2 regions of the Streptomyces sp. SP18CS02 genome follow, and region 2 is predicted to be linked to the other one. Evidence: riboswitches for the same ligand, from Rfam matches in the RefSeq annotation. Region 2 holds a riboswitch; the other holds the start of a gene.
What was found. A riboswitch is a leader RNA that binds a small molecule or an ion and turns the genes downstream of it on or off. The one in region 2 is predicted to bind S-adenosylmethionine.

Region 1: it holds a riboswitch for S-adenosylmethionine, as region 2 does, so the genes downstream of both, thrC (threonine synthase) here and PUR26_RS22185 (aminotransferase class V-fold PLP-dependent enzyme) in region 2, are expected to answer to the same signal.

The regions. Positions count from the first base shown of each region.
Region 1 is NZ_JAQYXC010000294.1:123,125-132,343, forward strand. It holds gene PUR26_RS24905 (SIS domain-containing protein) at 61-954, opposite strand; gene PUR26_RS24910 (extracellular solute-binding protein) at 1,133-2,401, shown strand; gene PUR26_RS24915 (DUF3263 domain-containing protein) at 2,463-2,813, shown strand; gene otsB (trehalose-phosphatase) at 2,851-3,696, shown strand; gene PUR26_RS24925 (hypothetical protein) at 3,787-4,149, opposite strand; gene PUR26_RS24930 (alpha,alpha-trehalose-phosphate synthase (UDP-forming)) at 4,230-5,639, opposite strand; gene PUR26_RS24935 (glucosyl-3-phosphoglycerate synthase) at 5,686-6,627, opposite strand; SAM riboswitch class I at 6,745-6,931, shown strand; gene thrC (threonine synthase) at 6,925-8,235, shown strand; gene PUR26_RS24945 (MoaD/ThiS family protein) at 8,254-8,532, shown strand; gene PUR26_RS24950 (cold-shock protein) at 8,978-9,184, shown strand.
Region 2 is NZ_JAQYXC010000289.1:409,032-418,250, reverse strand. It holds gene PUR26_RS22225 (cytochrome c oxidase subunit 4) at 1-169, shown strand, start outside; gene PUR26_RS22220 (L,D-transpeptidase) at 298-1,554, shown strand; gene PUR26_RS22215 (hypothetical protein) at 1,616-2,017, opposite strand; gene ctaE (aa3-type cytochrome oxidase subunit III) at 2,208-2,828, shown strand; gene qcrC (cytochrome bc1 complex diheme cytochrome c subunit) at 2,892-3,701, shown strand; gene qcrA (cytochrome bc1 complex Rieske iron-sulfur subunit) at 3,698-4,759, shown strand; gene qcrB (cytochrome bc1 complex cytochrome b subunit) at 4,756-6,387, shown strand; gene trpD (anthranilate phosphoribosyltransferase) at 6,511-7,575, shown strand; SAM riboswitch class IV at 7,707-7,824, shown strand; gene PUR26_RS22185 (aminotransferase class V-fold PLP-dependent enzyme) at 8,028-9,219, shown strand, end outside.

The sequences.
Region 1 (9,219 bases), on a different contig from region 2:
ACGCGCGCCCCGCGTCAGGGCGGGACCACCTTCCGGGTCAGGGCGGGACCACCCTCCGGGTCAGGGCAGGATCACGCTCCGGGTCAGGTTGCGCGGGCGGTCCGGGTCGTGGCCCCTGGACTCCGCCAGGGCGACCGCCAGCCGCTGCGCGCGGATCAGGTCGGCGAGCGGGTCCGCGGAAGCGTGCGCGTGCAGCGTGCCGCCGACCCGCGCCACGTCCGCCGCCAGCCCCTCGGGGAGGTCGCCGAAGACCCAGGCCACCCGGCCCGGGCCGGTGATGGAGATCGGACCGTGGCGGTACTCCATCGCCGGGTACGACTCCGTCCACGCCCCGGCCGCCTCACGCATCTTCAGGCCCGCCTCCAGGGCCAGCCCGTACGTCCAGCCGCGGCCCAGGAACGTCCACTGCTCGGCGCCCAGCACCGCCTCCGGCAGCGGCTCGGTCACCGCGAGCTCCGCGTCCAGCGCCGCCTCGGCGACCGTCCTGACGCCCTCCACCGGGCCCAGGCCGGCCCGCAGGAACGCCAGCGCCGTCGTCGCGAAGCGGGTCTGCACCACCGATTCCTCGTCCGCCCAGTCGAGCACCGCGACCGTGTCCGCCGCGTCCATGACCGGGGTGGCCGGGTCGGCCGTCAGGGCCAGCGTCGGCACCTTGCCGCGCAGGCCCCTCAGCAGGTCCAGCACCTCGGTCGTCGTACCCGACCGGGTGATGGCGACGACCCGGTCGTACGCGCGGCCCGCCGGGAACTCCGACGAGGCGAACGCGTCCGTCTCGCCCTGCCCCGCCGCCTCCCGCAGCGCGGCGTAGGCGATCGCCATGAACCAGGACGTGCCGCAGCCGGTCACGGCGACCCGCTCTCCCGGCTTCGGCAGACCCTCGAACGATGCGGCGGCCTCGGCGGCGCGGCGCCAGCAACCGGGCTGAGTGGCTATCTCTGTTGCGGTACGGGACATGCGACGTGGCTCCTACGGCGTCGTACGCGTACAGGGCGTGAACGTGCCGGGTCGTGCGCGGCGGCGAGTGCCCTCACCCGGCAAGAGTTGCAGAAGCGATACCCCGGTGGTGTAGACCTCATCCCCCTGCATGAGGGAAAATCGCAGCTCAACGTAGAGCAAAGGGTGGGAAACAGTCGTGCAGCGCCGCTACAAGGGACTGACCGCGGCGGTAGCCGCACTGAGCATGGCGGCGACGCTGTCCGCCTGTGGATCCTCCGGGGGCTCGGGGGACGTCACCCTGAAGCTGGTGGCCGCCGACTACGGCAGCAGCGAGGCCAACACCTCCAAGAAGTACTGGGACGATGTGGCCCGCTCGTTCGAGAAGGGTCACCCCGGCATCAAGATCGACGTCCAGGTCCTGTCCTGGAAGGACGTCGACCGCGAGGTCGCCGAGATGGTGAAGAACGGCGCGGCCCCCGACCTGGCGCAGATCGGCGCGTACGCCGACTACGCCGAGCAGGACAAGCTCTACGACGTCGACAGCCTGGTGTCCGTGCCCACCCAGGCCAATTTCCTGCCACTGCTCAGCAAGGCGGGCGAGGTCGACCGGGTGCAGTACGGCCTGCCGTTCGCGGCCAGCACGCGCCTGCTCTTCTTCAACGAGGACCTCTTCGAGAAGGCGGGCGTCAAGGCGCCCCAGAGCTGGGACGACATCGAGAAGGCCGCCAAGGCCCTCAAGGGCGAGGGTGTGAAGTACCCCTTCGCGCTGCCGCTCGGCAGTGAGGAGTCCCAGGCCGAGACGATGATGTGGCTTCTCAGCGGCGGGGGCGGCTACCGCGACTCCACCGGCGGCACCTACGAGATCGCCTCGACCGAGAACATCGAGACCTTCACCTGGCTGAAGGACAACCTCGTCGGCGAGGGCCTGACCGGTCCCGTCGCCCCCGGCAAGCTCGACCGCCAGCAGGCGTTCGACGCCTTCACGCGCGGCGAGGTCGGCATGCTCAACGGCCACCCCACGCTGATGGAGAAGGCCGAGAAGGCGGGTGTGAAGGTCGGCAAGGTGCCGCTGCCCGGCGTCAAGGGCAAGGCCAAGGCCGCGATGGGTGTCGCCGACTGGATGATGGCGTTCAAGCAGAACGGCCACCGCAAGGAGATCGGCGAGTTCCTGGACTACGTCTACGAGGACAAGAACGTGGTCCGGTTCTCCGAGCAGTACGACATCCTGCCGGTCACCGTCACCGCCAGCGCCGCCATGCAGGCCAACCCCGCCAACGCGGACCTGAAGGAGTTCCTGCAGGCGCTGCCGGCCTCGGAGCTGTACCCGGTGGGCGAGACCTCCTGGGCCAAGGTCAGCGAGAGCGTCAAGAAGAACATCGGCAAGGCGGTCGAGCCCGACGGCAGCCCGGAGAGCGTGCTGGAGCAGATCGCCCGTGACGCCAGGGACGCCGAGGCGGCGGAGTAGGGCTGCGGGACACCCCCTACGGGCTTTCCGTCCGCATCCCGGCGGGCGTTATGTTGCTGATATGACCGCCGATCCCGACCCCCGCCCGGACGCCCGCTCCGAGGCCGGTTCCGAGCCCGAGGCCGAGGCCGGTTCCCAGCCCGAGCCAGAGCCCGAGGCCGGTCCCGTACCGGCCTCCGCCGCGCCGTCGGGGCTCACCGGCCGGGACCGCGCCGTCCTCGCCATGGAACGGCGCTCCTGGCCGGGCCCCGGCGCCAAGGAACGCGCGATCAGGGAACAGCTCGGGTTCTCCCCGGTCCGCTACTACCAGCTGCTCAACGCCCTCCTCGACGACCCGAGGGCCCTGGCCCACGACCCCGTCACGGTCAACCGCCTGCGCCGGATGCGGGAGTCCCGCGAGGCCCGCCGCTGAGGTGTGCGGGGGCGCCGCCGTGGATAGGGTCCGGAACATGGGCAGCAACCCGGAACCCTTGCCGCGTCCCGCCACTTCAGCCGGCCGTGACGGCCTCGCCGCGATCCTCGCGCGGCCGGAGCGGGCGCTCGTCGCCCTCGACTTCGACGGCACGCTGGCCGACATCGTGCCCGACCCCGAGCAGGCCCGCGCCCACCCGGCCGTGGTGCCCGCGCTCAGCGCGCTGGCACCGCGTGTCGCCTCCGTCGCCATCATCACCGGCCGCCCCGCCGGGGTCGCCGTGCGGTACGGCGGCTTCGCCGGGGTGCCCGGCCTGGAACACCTCGTGGTCCTCGGGCACTACGGCGCCGAGCGCTGGGACGCCGTGACCGGCACGGTCACCGCCGCCCCCGCGCACCCGGGCGTCGCGGCGGTCCGGGCGGAGCTGCCCGGCTTCCTGGAGAGCGTCGGCGCCTGGCGCGGCACCTGGATAGAGGAGAAGGGCCGGGCCGTCGCCGTCCACACCCGGCGGGCCGACGACCCGCAGGCCGCCTTCGAGGCGCTGAAGGGCCCGCTGAGCGACCTGGCCGCCCGTCACGGCCTGGTCCTCGAACCGGGCCGGATGGTGCTGGAGCTGCGTCCGCCCGGCGTCGACAAGGGCGTTGCCCTCACCGAGTACGCACAGGAGATCGGCGCCGCCGCCGTCCTGTTCGCGGGCGACGACCTCGGCGACCTCGCGGCGTTCGCCGCCGTCGAGAAGCTGCGCTCCGACGGGGTGCCCGGGCTGCTCGTGTGCAGCGGCACGGAGGTCCCGGAGCTGGCCGACCGCGCCGACCTCGTCCTGCCGGGCCCGGCGGGCGTGGCCGAGACCCTGGCCGCGCTGGCCCGCGAGGCGTCCCGCTAGGGAGCGTCGCGCCCTTGCCCCCGCCCGCGCGCGGGGAGCGCTCCCGCCCGCGCCCGGGGCGGGAGCGGACGGGCCCCGGCAGGCGCGTCCTCACCGCCGTTCGGGCGGGCGCACCTCCGTGCGGTGGTCGTACACCGCCTTGGCGCAGATCACCGCTGCCCCGACCACGACGAAGGAGACGTACCGCACCGCCCCCGACGTCCACAGCGCCACCGGCACCAGCAGCAGCGCGCCGCCGAGCAGCAGCATCTGGCTGCGGAAGCGGCTCCCGGGCGGCTGCCGCGTCTCCATGTCCGTCAGACCGCCCAGCGCCTTCCTGGCGGGGTTCCGGGCGCCCCGCCGCCGGTACATCGCGTAGTCCAGCAGCAGGCCCACGCCCACGTAGAGCGCCAGCGCGCCCAGGAACCAGAACCACTCGGTGGACGAGTCCGGTAAGCCGTATGCCAGGTTCATGACCAATTCTCCCTTCCCGCACCCGGCTGCCCCGGACGCCGCCGCTTACGCGGCCGCCCGGGGACGGGAAGGGGAACGCCTCACTCCGCCGTGGCGAGCAACGCCTCCAGCTGGTCCAGGAACCAGCGCTCCGGCGGCAGGGCGGTCGCCGCCGCCGCGAGGTGCTTGGTGCGCTCCGCCCGCTCGTGGTCCGGCATCGTCAGGGCCTCGTGCAGCGCCGCCGCCGTGCCCGTCACGTCGAACGGGTTCACCGTCACCGCGCTGTCCCGCAGCTCCGCGTAGGCGCCCGCCTCCCGCGACAGCACCAGCGCACAGCCCCGTTCGGAGACGACCGGCACCTCCTTGGCGACCAGGTTCATACCGTCCCGGATCGGGTTGACCAGCGCCACGTCGGCCAGCCGGTACGCGGCGAGCGAGCGCGCGAAGTCGTCCTTCACATGCAGCACGACCGGAGTCCAGCCCTCGGTCCCGTACGTCGCGTTGATCTCCCCGGCGACCCGCGAGACCTCCTCGGTGTACGTCCGGTAGACCTCCAGGTCCTGCCGCGAGGGGTACGCGAAGGCGAGGTGCACGACCCGCTCGCGCCACTCGGGGTGCTCCTCCAGCAGCGTCCGGTACGCCAGCAGCCCCCGCACGATGTTCTTCGACAGCTCCGTGCGGTCCACCCGCACGATCGTCCTGCGGCCCTCGCCGATCTGCTCGCGCAGCGCCGCCATCCGCTCGTCCACGTCCGGCCGGTGCGCGCGCTCCCGCAGGAAGTCCGCGTCGGCGCCCAGCCCGTGCACCCCGATCCGCGTCGTGCCCGTACCGCCCACCAGCTGCCCGCAGCACGCGGCGAACGCGTCCGCCCACCGCTGGGTCAGGAACCCCAGCCGGTCCGCGCCCAGCATCCCCAGGAGCAGCTCCTCGGCGATGTCGTCCGGCAGCATGCGGAAGTAGTCGGCGGGCGCCCACGGGGTGTGCGAGAAGTGGCCGATCCGCAGGTCGGGGCGGAGCTCGCGGAGCATCCCCGGTGCCAGCGCCAGGTGGTAGTCCTGGATCAGCACCGCGGCCCCGGGCGCCGCCTCCGCCGCCAGCGCCTCCGCGAACGCCCGGTTGTACGTCCGGTAGGCGCCCCACTGCCGCCGGAACTCCGCGTCGAAGACCGGCTCCAGCGGTGTCTGGTACAGCATGTGGTGGACGAACCACAGCACCGAGTTCGCGATGCCGTTGTACGCGTCGGCGTGCACGCCGGCGTCGATGTCGAGCATGCGCACCCCGGGCTCGGCGATGCCGTCGCGCACCGCCTGCCGGTCGCCGTCGCCCAGCGCGGCGCACACCCACAGCGCACCGGCGTCCGGCCCGATCGCCGACAGTCCCGACACCAGCCCGCCCCCGCCCCTGCGGGCGTCGAGCGTGCCGTCCTCGCGCGGGACGTAGCTCACCGGTCCGCGGTTCGAGGCGACCAGGATCCGGGCTGCTTCGTGTTCGTGACGCTCCTCGGAGACCATGTAGCCGAACCTAGCCCGAAGCGGAAACGCTCAAACGTGCGGCCGGTCACGCCACGCGGCGGCGCGCGTACTCCGCGATCCCGGCCATCGGCGGCCGCTCCTCCGTGTCCACCGGGTGCGTACGCGGTACGAAACCGTCGTCGCCCCGGTCGAACTGGGTCAGCCGGGGCCGCACCAGATGGCCCCGCGACAGCCGCAGCTGGGCCGTCCGGTAGATCGCCGCCGCCATCCGGCCCAGCGCCCGGTCGTCCTGATGGCGGTGCAGCCGCACCCCCACGTCCACCTGCGCCAGCGCGTCCAGCCCGACCGTGTGCAGCGCGTCGACCAGCAGGCCCAGCTCCACGCCGTAGCCGACCGGGAAGGGCAGCCGCTCCAGCAGCGAGCGCCGCGCCGCGTACTCGCCGCCCAGCGGCTGGACGAACCCGGCGAGCTGCGGCCAGTGCAGGTTCAGCAGCGGCCTGGCCACCAGCTCGGTCACCCGCCCGCCCTGACCGGGCGCGTCCCCCAGCGGCCGCTCGTACATCGCCTTCACGAACTCCACCGACGGGTCGGTCAGCAGCGGCCCCACGATCCCCGTCACGAAGTCCGCCGAGAACTCCCGCAGGTCCGCGTCGACGAAGCACACCACGTCCCCGCCGGTCACCAGCAGCGAGCGCCACAGCACCTCGCCCTTGCCCGGCACGGCCGGTATGCGGGGGAGTATCGCGTCCCGCGCCACCACCCGCGCCCCGGCGGCCGCGGCCACCTCCGCCGTACGGTCGGTGGAGCCCGAGTCGATCACCACCAGCTCGTCGACGAGAGGCACCTCGGCCGACATCAGCTCACGGCGGATCACGGTGACGATCTCCCCGACCGTCGCCTCCTCGTTCAGCGCGGGCAGCACCACGCTGACCCGCGTCGAGCGCTTCGCCGCGAGCAGCATCCCGAGCGGCCGGTCGGACACGGACCAGGACCGCCGGGGCAGCCAGCGCTCCACCTCATCCAGCACGTGATCTCCATCTCGCGGGTCGGACGACCATCTCAACCGCCCGGTGTGTTCGGTTACAGTCTTGAACAACGCGGATGACCGTCGCATGTCGGGGGCCCGCGCCACACAATCGAATACCGCTCATCCAGAGGGGCAGAGGGAAACGGCCCGTTGAAGCCCCGGCAACCCTCCAGTCGGCACTCGCCCACCCGTCCCGGTCACCATCCCGGTGGTGCACCGCGCACGCGTGGAATTCCGCGAGGCCCCGGCTAGGGAAGGTGCCAAATCCGTCTCATGGCGAGATGCGCCATGAGGAAGATGAGGAGAAAGGGCCTCGCCTCCATGGCTGTACAGACTGTTGCCACCCCCAAGACCGTCGACCTCGGTCCGGCCGCCGCGCTTTCCTGTCGGGAATGCGGTGAGCGTTTCCCCCTCGGCCCGATCTTCGCCTGTGAACTGTGTTTCGGGCCGCTGGAAATCGCCTACGACCTGCCGACCGGTGACCCGGAGGCCCTTCGCGAGCGGATCGAGGCGGGCCCCGCCAACATCTGGCGATACGCACCGCTGCTGCCCGTCCCCGCCGACGTGACGGACAAGCCCAACCTGAACCCCGGCTGGACCAAGCTCGTCAAGGCCGACAACCTCGCCCGCGAACTCGGCGTGGCCCCCGGAAAGCTGTTCGTCAAGGACGACTCCGGCAACCCGACGCACTCCTTCAAGGACCGCGTCGTCGCGCAGGCCCTGGAGGCCGCCCGCGCCTTCGGCTTCACCACCCTCTCGTGCTCCTCCACCGGCAACCTGGCCGGCGCGGTCGGCGCCGCCGCCGCCCGGGCGGGCTTCCGCTCCTGCGTGTTCATCCCGCACGACCTGGAGCAGGGCAAGGTCGTCATGGCCGCGGTCTACGGCGGCGAGCTCGTCGGCATCGAGGGCAACTACGACGACGTGAACCGCTTCTGCTCCGAGCTCATCGGCGACCCGCTGGGCGAGGGCTGGGGCTTCGTCAACGTCAACCTGCGCCCGTACTACGCGGAGGGCTCCAAGACCCTCGCGTACGAGATCTGCGAGCAGCTCGGCTGGCGGCTGCCCGACCAGCTGGTCATCCCGATCGCCTCCGGCTCCCAGCTCACGAAGATCGACAAGGGTCTCCAGGAGCTCATCAGGCTGGGCCTCGTCGAGGACAGGCCGTACAAGATCTTCGGCGCCCAGGCCGAGGGCTGCTCCCCGGTCTCCACCGCCTTCAAGGCGGGCCACGACGTCGTACGGCCCCAGAAGCCGGACACCATCGCCAAGTCGCTCGCCATCGGCAACCCGGCCGACGGCCCCTACGTGCTGGACATCGCCCGCCGCACCGGCGGCGCGGTCGAGGACGTCGACGACGAGCAGGTCGTGGACGCGATCAAGCTGCTGGCCCGCACCGAGGGCATCTTCGCCGAGACCGCGGGCGGCGTGACGGTGGGTGTGACCAGGAAGCTGATCGAGGCCGGCCTCCTCGACCCCACGCTCACCACCGTCGTCCTGAACACCGGTGACGGCCTGAAGACCCTCGACGCCGTGGCCCCGACCACCGGCCCGACCGCGACCATCCGCCCCAGCCTGGACGCGTTCCGCGACGCCGGCCTGGCCCGCTGAAACCCTGAGGAGAAACCTGTGAGCGTCAACGTCCGCATCCCCACCATCCTCCGCACGTACACGGGCGGCCAGGCCGAGGTGTCGGCCGAGGGCGGAACCCTCTCCGAGGTCATCGCGTCGCTGGAGGCCAACCACCCGGGCATCGCCGCCCGCGTCCTGGACGACCAGGGCAAGCTGCGCCGCTTCGTCAACGTCTACGTCAACGACGACGACGTGCGGTTCGAACAGGGTCTGGAGACCGCCACGCCCGACGGCGTGGGCGTTTCGATCATTCCCGCCGTGGCGGGCGGCTGCTGACCGCCCACCTTTTCACCCGCACAACTGTTGCCCCCTCCGCACCGGAAAGCGGAGGGGGCAATTTGCAGGGTTGAGCGCGGTAGAGTTGGGGAAGTCCCCGCCGCTGCAGGTGCCCCGCGCATATGAGAATGCGCCGCGCCCCATCAAGAAGCAGCCAAAGTGTCCATGTGCAATGCGCCGAATGCGTGCTTTGTCGGGCCCGACTTGCCCCGGATTCCGCTCAATTCGCCGATATTTCCGTTCACGGGCGCTCGGATTTCTCGTCCGATTGACCTGTTGCAGAGGGCAGTTGGGCAGATACATTCAGCCGCGGTCGACGCGTTCCGGCGCACGTCTCCTGGGTTCTTACGGGCCTCCGGGTCCAGGGATTCATCGGGGGGCGAGGTCTGACCCAGGGTCCGCGAAGTGCGGTCCTGCGCAAGGGCCAGTAATAGGGGAGTTAGGCATGGCTCAGGGCACCGTCAAGTGGTTCAACGCGGAGAAGGGGTACGGCTTCATCGCGGTCGACGGTGGTGCGGATGTTTTCGTCCACTACAGCGCGATCCAGATGGACGGGTACCGCACCCTTGAAGAAGGTCAGCGGGTCGAGTTCGAGATCTCGCAGGGCCAGAAGGGTCCGCAGGCGGACATGGTCAAGCTCGCCGCCGGCTGAGTGCCGCGCGTTCGATCGACCATCGACTCAGCAGC
Region 2 (9,219 bases):
CTTCTCCCCGCACAGCTGGCAGCCCCTGTCGCTGGCGATCGGTGGCGCGTTCGCCTTCGCGGGCATCGCACTGGGCTGGTGGCTGGTGTACTTCTCGGCTCCGCTGATCCTGATCGGCCTGTTCGGCTGGGTCTTCGAGTACTACCGGGGCGAGAACCAGAACCAGTAGGTTCCGCCGCATCCGAAGAGCCCGCGTATACGAAGAGTGGCCCGGCAACCTCCGTAAGGAGGGTGCCGGGCCACTCTTTTGCAGTCACCCGGCGTGCCGGTGTCGACAAGTCTTCCTACCGTGTGCTTATGAGCCAGACGCCGCGCATTCCCACCACCTTCACCTGCACCCTGCTGGTCCTCGCCCTCGGCGCGGGCATGACGGCATGCAGCGGCGGGTCCGACGGCCATCCGCTCGCCGGGAAGCCCTTCGACGCGGCACAGCAGGTCTCGTTCAACGCCCCGATGGGCAACGCCAGGGCGCCCCTCGACAAGCCCCTGGAGGTCACCCGGAAGGGCGACGGCCGCATCACGGACGTCACGGCCGTGGACGAGGCCGGTCACTACCTGGCGGGCGAGCTCGCCGCGGACGGCAGCCGCTGGCGCTCCACGGGCCCGCTCGCGGCCGATGCCCGCTACACCGTCAAGGTGGCCACGGAGGACGACAGGGGCGCTCCGGGGGCCCGTACGCTCACCTTCCAGACGGCCCCCGCCAAACAGCTCCTCCAGGTGGAATTCGGTCCGGAGGAGGGCAAGTACGGCGTCGGACAGCCCATCACGGCGGCACTCAGCGCCCCGGTGAAGACCCCCGAGGCCCGGGCCGCCGTCGAACGCTCCCTCACGGTCCGCTCGACCCCCCGGGTGACGGGCGCCTGGCACTGGGTCGACGACGAGAAGCTGCACTGGCGCCCGAAGGACTTCTGGCCCGTCGGCGCTCAGGTGAGCGTCAGCGGGAACCTGGGCGGCATCAGGATCGCCGACGGCCTCTACGGCGCGCCGACCGGGGAGGAACTGAGGCTGACCATCGGCGACCGGGTCGAGGCCATCACCGACGCGGCCTCGCACCAGATGACGGTCAAGCGCAACGGAGAAGTGATCAACACCATTCCGGTGACGACCGGGAAGCCGGGCTTCTCCACCCGTAACGGGATCAAGGTGGTGCTGGGAAAGGAGTACTTCGTCCGGATGCGCAGCACCACCGTCGGGATCGCGGCGGGCAGCAGCGAGTCGTACGACCTGCCGGTGTACTACGCCACCCGCGTCACCTGGAGCGGTGAGTACGTCCACGCTGCGCCCTGGTCCGTCGGCTCACAGGGGTACGCCAACGTCAGCCACGGGTGCACCGGCATGTCCACCGGCAACGCCGCCTGGTTCTTCAAGACCTTCAACGAGGGCGACCTGGTGACCGTCATCAACAGCTCGGGCAGGGAGATGGACCACTTCGGCAACGGCTTCGGCGACTGGAACCTGTCCTGGGACCAGTGGCGCGGCGGCAGTGCCGTGCTCGCCGGGACCCGCGACGGCGCCACCGCGGCGGACCAGGCCCGGCTGAGGCCCGCCTTCTGAGTCCGGGGCCCGCCCGGCCCGGCCTGCCCCGCCCGGCCCGCCCGGAACCCCGGGCGGGCCCTCAGGCCTCGATCGCGAGGTGGGTGCGCAGCAGGGCGGCCAGGGCGGCCGCGAACTCCACCGGCTCGACCGGAAGCGTCACCGCCGCGTCCGCGCGGCTCCAGGTGGCCAGCCAGGCGTCCTGCGGGCGCCCGATCAGCAACAGGACAGGCGGGCAGTGGAAGATCTCGTCCTTGATCTGCCGGCACACGCCCATCCCGCCGGCCGGCACGGCCTCGCCGTCCAGCACGCAGACGTCGATACCGCCCTCGTCGAGCCGCCGCAGGACGGCCGGGAGTGTCGCGCATTCGATGAACTCGACCGGGGGAACGTCTGCCGCCGGCCTGCGCCCGGCCGCCAGCCGCACCTGCTCGCGGGTGTTCGCGTCGTCGCTGTAGACCAGTACGGTGGCGCTCGACTGCATGGTTCCTCCGAGATCGTCGGCGTTCGTCGGCGGTGCCGGCCCGGGGGCCGATGCGCCGGATGCTACTCCGTCCGACAGCGTGTCAACACCGGTTCGGACACCGCTTCGATGGGCCGTTCGGGCTGGACACGACCCACGGACACACCGAACGGCACCCCCGGGAGTGAGGGCGGGATAAGCGACCGACATAATGTCGGTCGTGGCGACAGCAACGACAGTAGAAACCGGGCACGCGCACCCGTCGGTCAATCGGCCGAACCTCACCAGCGTCGGAACCATCATCTGGCTGAGTTCCGAGCTGATGTTCTTCGCGGCCCTCTTCGCGATGTACTTCACTCTGCGATCGGTGACGGGTGCCGAGTTCTGGGCAGAGAAAGCCGATGCGCTGAACTTCCCGTTCTCGGCGACCAACACCACGATCCTGGTGCTCTCCTCCCTCACCTGTCAGCTCGGCGTGTTCGCCGCCGAGCGGGGCGACGTGAAGAAGCTCCGCACGTGGTTCGTGATCACGTTCGTGATGGGTGCGATCTTCATCGGAGGCCAGGTCTTCGAGTACACCGAGCTGGTGAAGCACGAGGGCCTCTCGCTCTCGTCGGATCCGTACGGCTCGGCGTTCTACCTGACCACCGGCTTCCACGGCCTGCACGTGACGGGCGGTCTCATCGCCTTCCTGCTGGTCCTCGGCCGTACCTACGCGGCCAAGAGATTCACTCACGAGCAGGCAACCGCCGCCATCGTCGTGTCCTACTACTGGCACTTCGTCGATGTCGTCTGGATCGGCCTCTTCGCCACGATCTACATGATCAAGTAGTCGGGCCAGTCCCGACACATCCAGCAAGCATCGACGCAGAAGATCCTGACACCGGGGTAATCCGTGAAAAAGCTCTCCGCACGACGACGCCATCCGCTGGCGGCGGTCGTCGTCCTACTTCTCGCGCTGGCGGCCACTGGGGGGCTGTACGCCGCGTTCGCACCCGCGGGCAAGGCGCAGGCCGATGAAACCTCCCAGTCCCTCGCCATCGAGGAGGGCAAGAAGCTCTACACCGTCGGCTGCGCCAGCTGCCACGGAACCGGCGGTCAGGGAACCACTGACGGCCCGAGCCTGGTCGGCGTCGGCTCCGCATCCGTGGACTTCCAGGTCGGCACCGGCCGTATGCCGGCGCAGCAGCCGGGCGCCCAGGTGCCGAAGAAGAAGGTCGTCTACTCGCAGGCCGAGATCGACCAGCTCGCCGCGTACGTGGCTTCCCTCGGGGCCGGCCCGATCACGCCGACCAAGGAGCAGTACAGCCCGAGCGGCGCGGACATCGCCAAGGGTGGCGACCTGTTCCGCACCAACTGCGCGCAGTGCCACAACTTCACGGGTGAGGGCGGTGCCCTGACCAACGGCAAGTACGCCCCCAGCCTGGAAGGCGTGGACCCGAAGCACCTCTACGAGGCCATGCAGACCGGCCCGCAGAACATGCCGTCCTTCCCCGACACCACGATGCCGGAGAAGGAAAAGAAGGACATCATCGCGTACATCCAGACCGTCAACGGTGACAAGACGGCGACTCCCGGCGGCTTCGCACTGGGCGGGCTCGGCCCGGTCAGCGAGGGTCTGTTCGGCTGGATCTTCGGTCTGGGTTCGCTGATCGCTGTCGCCGTCTGGGTCGCGGCCCACACCGCTAAGGCCAAGAAGTCATGAGTAGCCAAGAGATTCCAGAAGACGAGAACCTGCCCGCAGAGCAGGGATCCGCGCACGGCGCGGTAGCGGTCGCGACGGCCGAGGCCCCGTTCGCCGACCCGGGGCTGCCGCCCCACAAGCCGCGCGTCCAGGACATCGACGAGCGGGCAGCCAAGCGCTCCGAGCGCACGGTCGCCCTCCTGTTCACGCTCTCGATGCTGGCGACGGTCGGTTTCATCGCCTCGTTCGTGATCTTCCCGGTCGACAAGATCGTGTACGTGTGGCCGCTGGGCCACGTGAGCGCGACCAACCTGTCGCTGGGTCTGACGCTGGGCATCGCGCTGTTCTGCATCGGCGCGGGTGCGGTCCACTGGGCCCGCACCCTGATGTCGGACAACGAGGTCGCCGACGACCGGCACCCCATCGAGGCCGCGCCCGAGGTCAGGGCCAAGGTCATGTCCGACTTCGCGGAGGGTGCGGCCGAGTCCGCCCTGGGGCGCCGCAAGCTGATCCGCAACACCATGTTCGGCGCGCTGGCCATGGTGCCGCTCTCCGGTGTGGTGCTGCTGCGCGAGCTCGGCCCGCTGCCGGAGAAGAAGCTCCGCACGACGCTGTGGGCCAAGGGCAAGCAGCTCATCAACATGAACACCAACGAGCCGCTGCGTCCCGAGGACGTCGCCGTCGGTTCGCTCACCTTCGCCATGCCCGAGGGCCTGGAGGAGAGCGACCACGACTTCAACAACGAGATCGCCAAGGCCGCCCTGATGATCGTCCGCATCCAGCCGGACGACATCAAGGACAAGCGTCAGCTCGAGTGGTCCCACGACGGCATCGTGGCGTTCTCGAAGATCTGCACCCACGTGGGCTGCCCGATCTCCCTGTACGAGCAGCAGACGCACCACGTGCTCTGCCCGTGCCACCAGTCCACCTTCGACCTCTCCGACGGCGCCCGCGTCATCTTCGGCCCGGCCGGCCACGCTCTCCCGCAGCTGCGGATCGGCGTGAATGACAAGGGCTTCCTCGAGGCGCTCGGCGACTTCGACGAGCCCGTCGGTCCTGCATTCTGGGAGCGCGGATGAGCACCACGACCGCAACAGACAGTAAGCGGAAAGCACCCGCCGGCGAGAAGGTCGCCGACTGGGCGGACGGCCGGCTGGGCATCTACTCGTTGGCCAAGGCCAACATGCGCAAGATCTTCCCGGACCACTGGTCCTTCATGCTCGGTGAGATCTGCCTCTACAGCTTCCTGATCATCATCCTCACGGGTGTGTATCTGACGCTGTTCTTCCACCCCAGCATGAACGAGGTGGAGTACCACGGCTCGTACGTGCCGATGCAGGGCATCCGGATGACCGAGGCGTACGCCTCGACGCTGGACATCAGCTTCGACGTGCGCGGTGGTCTGCTCATCCGGCAGATCCACCACTGGGCCGCGGTCATCTTCCTCGCCGGCATGTTCGTGCACATGATGCGCGTCTTCTTCACCGGCGCGTTCCGCAAGCCGCGTGAGATCAACTGGCTGTTCGGCTTCCTGCTGTTCGTCCTGGGCATGTTCACCGGCTTCACCGGTTACTCGCTCCCGGACGACCTGCTCTCCGGCACCGGTGTCCGCTTCACGCAGGGCGCGATCCTGTCCGTGCCGGTCGTCGGCACGTACATCTCGATGTTCCTGTTCGGCGGCGAGTTCCCCGGCCACGACATGGTGGCCCGGTTCTACTCGATCCACATCCTGCTGCTGCCGGGCATCATGCTCGGCCTCGTGGTGGCCCACCTGATCCTGGTCTTCTACCACAAGCACACGCAGTTCGCGGGCCCCGGCCGGACGAACAAGAACGTCGTCGGCATGCCGCTGCTGCCGGTCTACATGGCGAAGGCCGGAGGCTTCTTCTTCCTGGTCTTCGGTGTGATCGCGATCATCGCGGCGCTCTTCACCATCAACCCGGTGTGGGCGCTCGGCCCCTACCGGCCGGACCAGGTGTCCACCGGCGCGCAGCCCGACTGGTACATGGGCTTCGCCGAGGGTCTCATCCGCGTGATGCCGGGCTGGGAGATCAACCTGTGGGGTCACACCCTCGTCCTGGGCGTGTTCATCCCGCTGGTGGTCTTCGGTCTGGTCCTCGCCGCGATCGCGGTCTACCCGTTCATCGAGGCCTGGATCACGGGCGACAAGCGTGAGCACCACATCCTGGACCGGCCGCGCAACGCGCCGACCCGGACCGCTCTCGGTGTCGCCTGGGTGACGGCGTACATGATCATGCTCATCGGTGGTGGCAACGACATCTTCGCCACGCACTTCCACCTGTCGATCAACTCGATCACCTGGTTCGTCCGGATCTTCTACTTCCTCGGACCGGTCATCGCGTTCATCGTCACCAAGCGGATCTGCCTGGGTCTGCAGCGTCGTGACCGCGACAAGGTGCTGCACGGCCGTGAGACCGGCATCATCAAGCGACTGCCGCACGGTGAGTTCGTCGAGGTCCACGAGCCGCTCAGCCAGGCCAAGCTGTACTCGCTCACCGCGCACGAGCAGTACGAGCCGGCCGAGATCGGCCCGTCGGTCGACGAGAACGGTGTCGAGCGCAAGATCTCGCGTGGGCAGAAGCTCCGCGCGAAGCTGAGCAAGGCGTACTTCGGCGAGGGCAACCAGGTTCCCAAGCCGACCGCCGAGGAGCACCAGGAGATCACCAGCGGCCACGGCCACCACTGATCCCTGACCTGTAAGGTCGCCACGGCAAGAGCCCCGTCCATTCGCCGGACGGGGCTCTTTGCCGTACCCGGGGATCGATAGGGTGGTGAACGTCCATGGAGATACGGAAGACCAGGAGCGACCATGAGCGCTGTGAACCCCGCTGGAGGCAATCGCGCGGCGGGCCGTTCCTGGCCCGAGGTCCTCGACTCGCTGCTGTACGGACGTGACCAGAGCGCCGAGGCGACGGCCTGGGCGATGGACCGCATCCTGCGCGGCGAGGCGACCAACGCCCAGATCGCCGGCTTCGTCGTCGCGCTGCGGGCGAAGGGCGAGACGGTCGAGGAGATCTCCGGTCTCGTGCGGACCATGTACGAGCACGCCAACCTCATCGAGGTCCCCGGGCCCTCGGTCGACATCGTCGGCACGGGCGGCGACGGCGCCAAGACCGTCAACATCTCCACCATGTCGGCCATCGTCGTCGCCGGTACCGGCGCCAAGGTCGTCAAGCACGGCAACCGGGCGGCGTCCTCCGCGTCCGGCTCCTCGGACGTACTGGAGAAGCTGGGCGTCAATCTGGACCTCACGCCCAAGCGGGTCGCCGAGGTCGCGCAGGAGGCCGGCATCACCTTCTGCTTCGCGGTGAAGTTCCACCCGGCGCTGCGCCACGTCGCGGCGGCCCGCAAGGAGCTCGGCATCCGCACGACCTTCAACTTCCTGGGGCCGCTCACCAATCCGGCGCGGGTACGCGCCCAGGCGACCGGCGTGGCCGACGCCCGGATGGCGCCGATCATGGCCGGAGTCCTCGCCGAACGGGGCTCGTCCGCCCTGGTGTTCCGGGGTGACGACGGGCTTGACGAGCTGACGACCACCGCCACCTCACGTGTGTGGGTGGTACGGGACGGAGCGGTCCACGAGCAGGCGTTCGACCCGCGTGACGTGGGGATCGACCTGGTGCCCGTGGAGGCCCTGCGGGGCGCGGACGCGTCGTACAACGCGGATGTCGCCCGCCGTCTCCTGGGCGGAGAGACCGGCCCCGTACGCGACGCGGTGCTGCTCAACTCGGCGGCGGCGCTCGTGGCCCTGGAGCCGACGGACGCGCCGCTGACGGACCAGATCCGGGCGGCCCTCGCACGGGCGGCCGAGTCCATCGACTCCGGTGCGGCGCGCGCGGCGCTGGAGCGGTGGGTCACGGCCAGCAACACGTGAGGCACCCGGCGGGCCCGCGCGGGTGCCCGCCGGTGTCCGGGCGCGGGATCGCGACGGTGTGACGCACGGCGCAGTCCGAAGTGTGGACTGCGCCTTGCGCATGCCGAGACGTATGGCAGGATGCTGTTCAAGGTCATGAGTGACAGCGACTACGGCCCCGGCCCGCTGTCCGGCAACCCTCCGTCCGTGGCGGGGTGCCCCGGGTGAAGACCAGGCCGTAGGCAGCGAGGTCTGCGGCAAGCGCGGACCCCTGCTACACCCTGGGGTCCTGGTCCTCAAGGGAGCAGTCTCGTGAGCAAGCGAATGCGATAGGGCGGCTACGCCCCCTTCTTCAGCACACCCCTCCACGCGGTGACGCCGCGTGCTGAGGCAACCCCCGTACGCCGGACGCCCCTTCGGGCCGTCCCACGGGTTTGAAGCCATTCCGCCTTGTCCTGCCGGGAGATACCGCCATGTCCGCATGCCCGAACGCCGCCGCCCCCACCGCCGAGACCGCCACCCTCGCGCCCCCCGTCGCCGAGCCGGCCGCCACCGGGTCCGCCCCGGCCGGGCACCCCGCGGAGCCGGCCGCCGAGCCCTGCTGTGCGGCCCCGCTGCCCGTGCTGGGCCGCGATGTCACCGTGCCGCTGGTCACCGGTGGCGAGGTCGCCTACGCCGCCCTCGACTACGCCGCCAGCGCGCCGGCCCTGCAGCGGGTGTGGGACGACGTCGCCGCCTACGCCCCGTACTACGGCAGCGTCCACCGGGGCGCCGGGTACCTCTCCCAGCTGTCGACGGACCTCTTCGAGAACAGCCGCGCGGTCGTGGCGGAGTTCCTCGACTGCCGCCCGGACGACCAGGTCGTCTTCACCCGTTCGACGACCGACTCGCTGAACCTGCTCGCCGCCGTCCTCCCGGCCGACTGCCAGGTCTTCGTCTTCGAGACCGAGCACCACGCCTCGTTGCTGCCCTGGAGGGACGCACGGGTGACCTACCTGAACGCGCCCCGGACGCCCGCGGAGGCCGTCGGGACGCTGGAGCGGGCGCTCGCCGAGCGGGCCACCGCGTCGGGAGCGGATGCCCCGGCCCTGGTGTGTGTGACAGGTGCGTCGAACGTGACCGGTGAGCTGTGGCCGGTGCGCGAACTGGCCGCCGCGGCGCACGCGCACGGTGCCCGGATCGTGCTGGACGCGGCGCAGCTGGCGCCGCACCACCCCGTCTCCGTGCGGGACCTGGACGTGGACTGGGTCGCCTTCTCCGGGCACAAGCTGTACGCGCCCTTCGGCTCGGGCGTCCTCGCCGGACGGTCCGACTGGCTCCAGGACGCCGAGCCGTACCTGGCCGGCGGAGGCGCCTCCCGCCAGGTCGCACGGCGTGAGGACGGGGGAGTGGACGTGCAGTGGCACACCACCGCCGCGCGCCACGAGGCCGGTTCGCCGAACGTCATCGGCGTCTACTCCATCGCCTCGGCCTGCAAGGCGCTCACCGAGGCCGGCTTCGAGAACCTGGTGGCCCGTGAGCAGCACCTGGTGGAGACGGTCCGTAAGGGTCTCGCCGAGGTGCCCGAGGTGAAGGTGCTGTCGCTCTTCGGCGACGACGCCCCGCGGGTCGGTGTCATCTCCTTCGTCGTCGAGGGCTGGAACAGCTCGCACTTCGCGGCGGCGC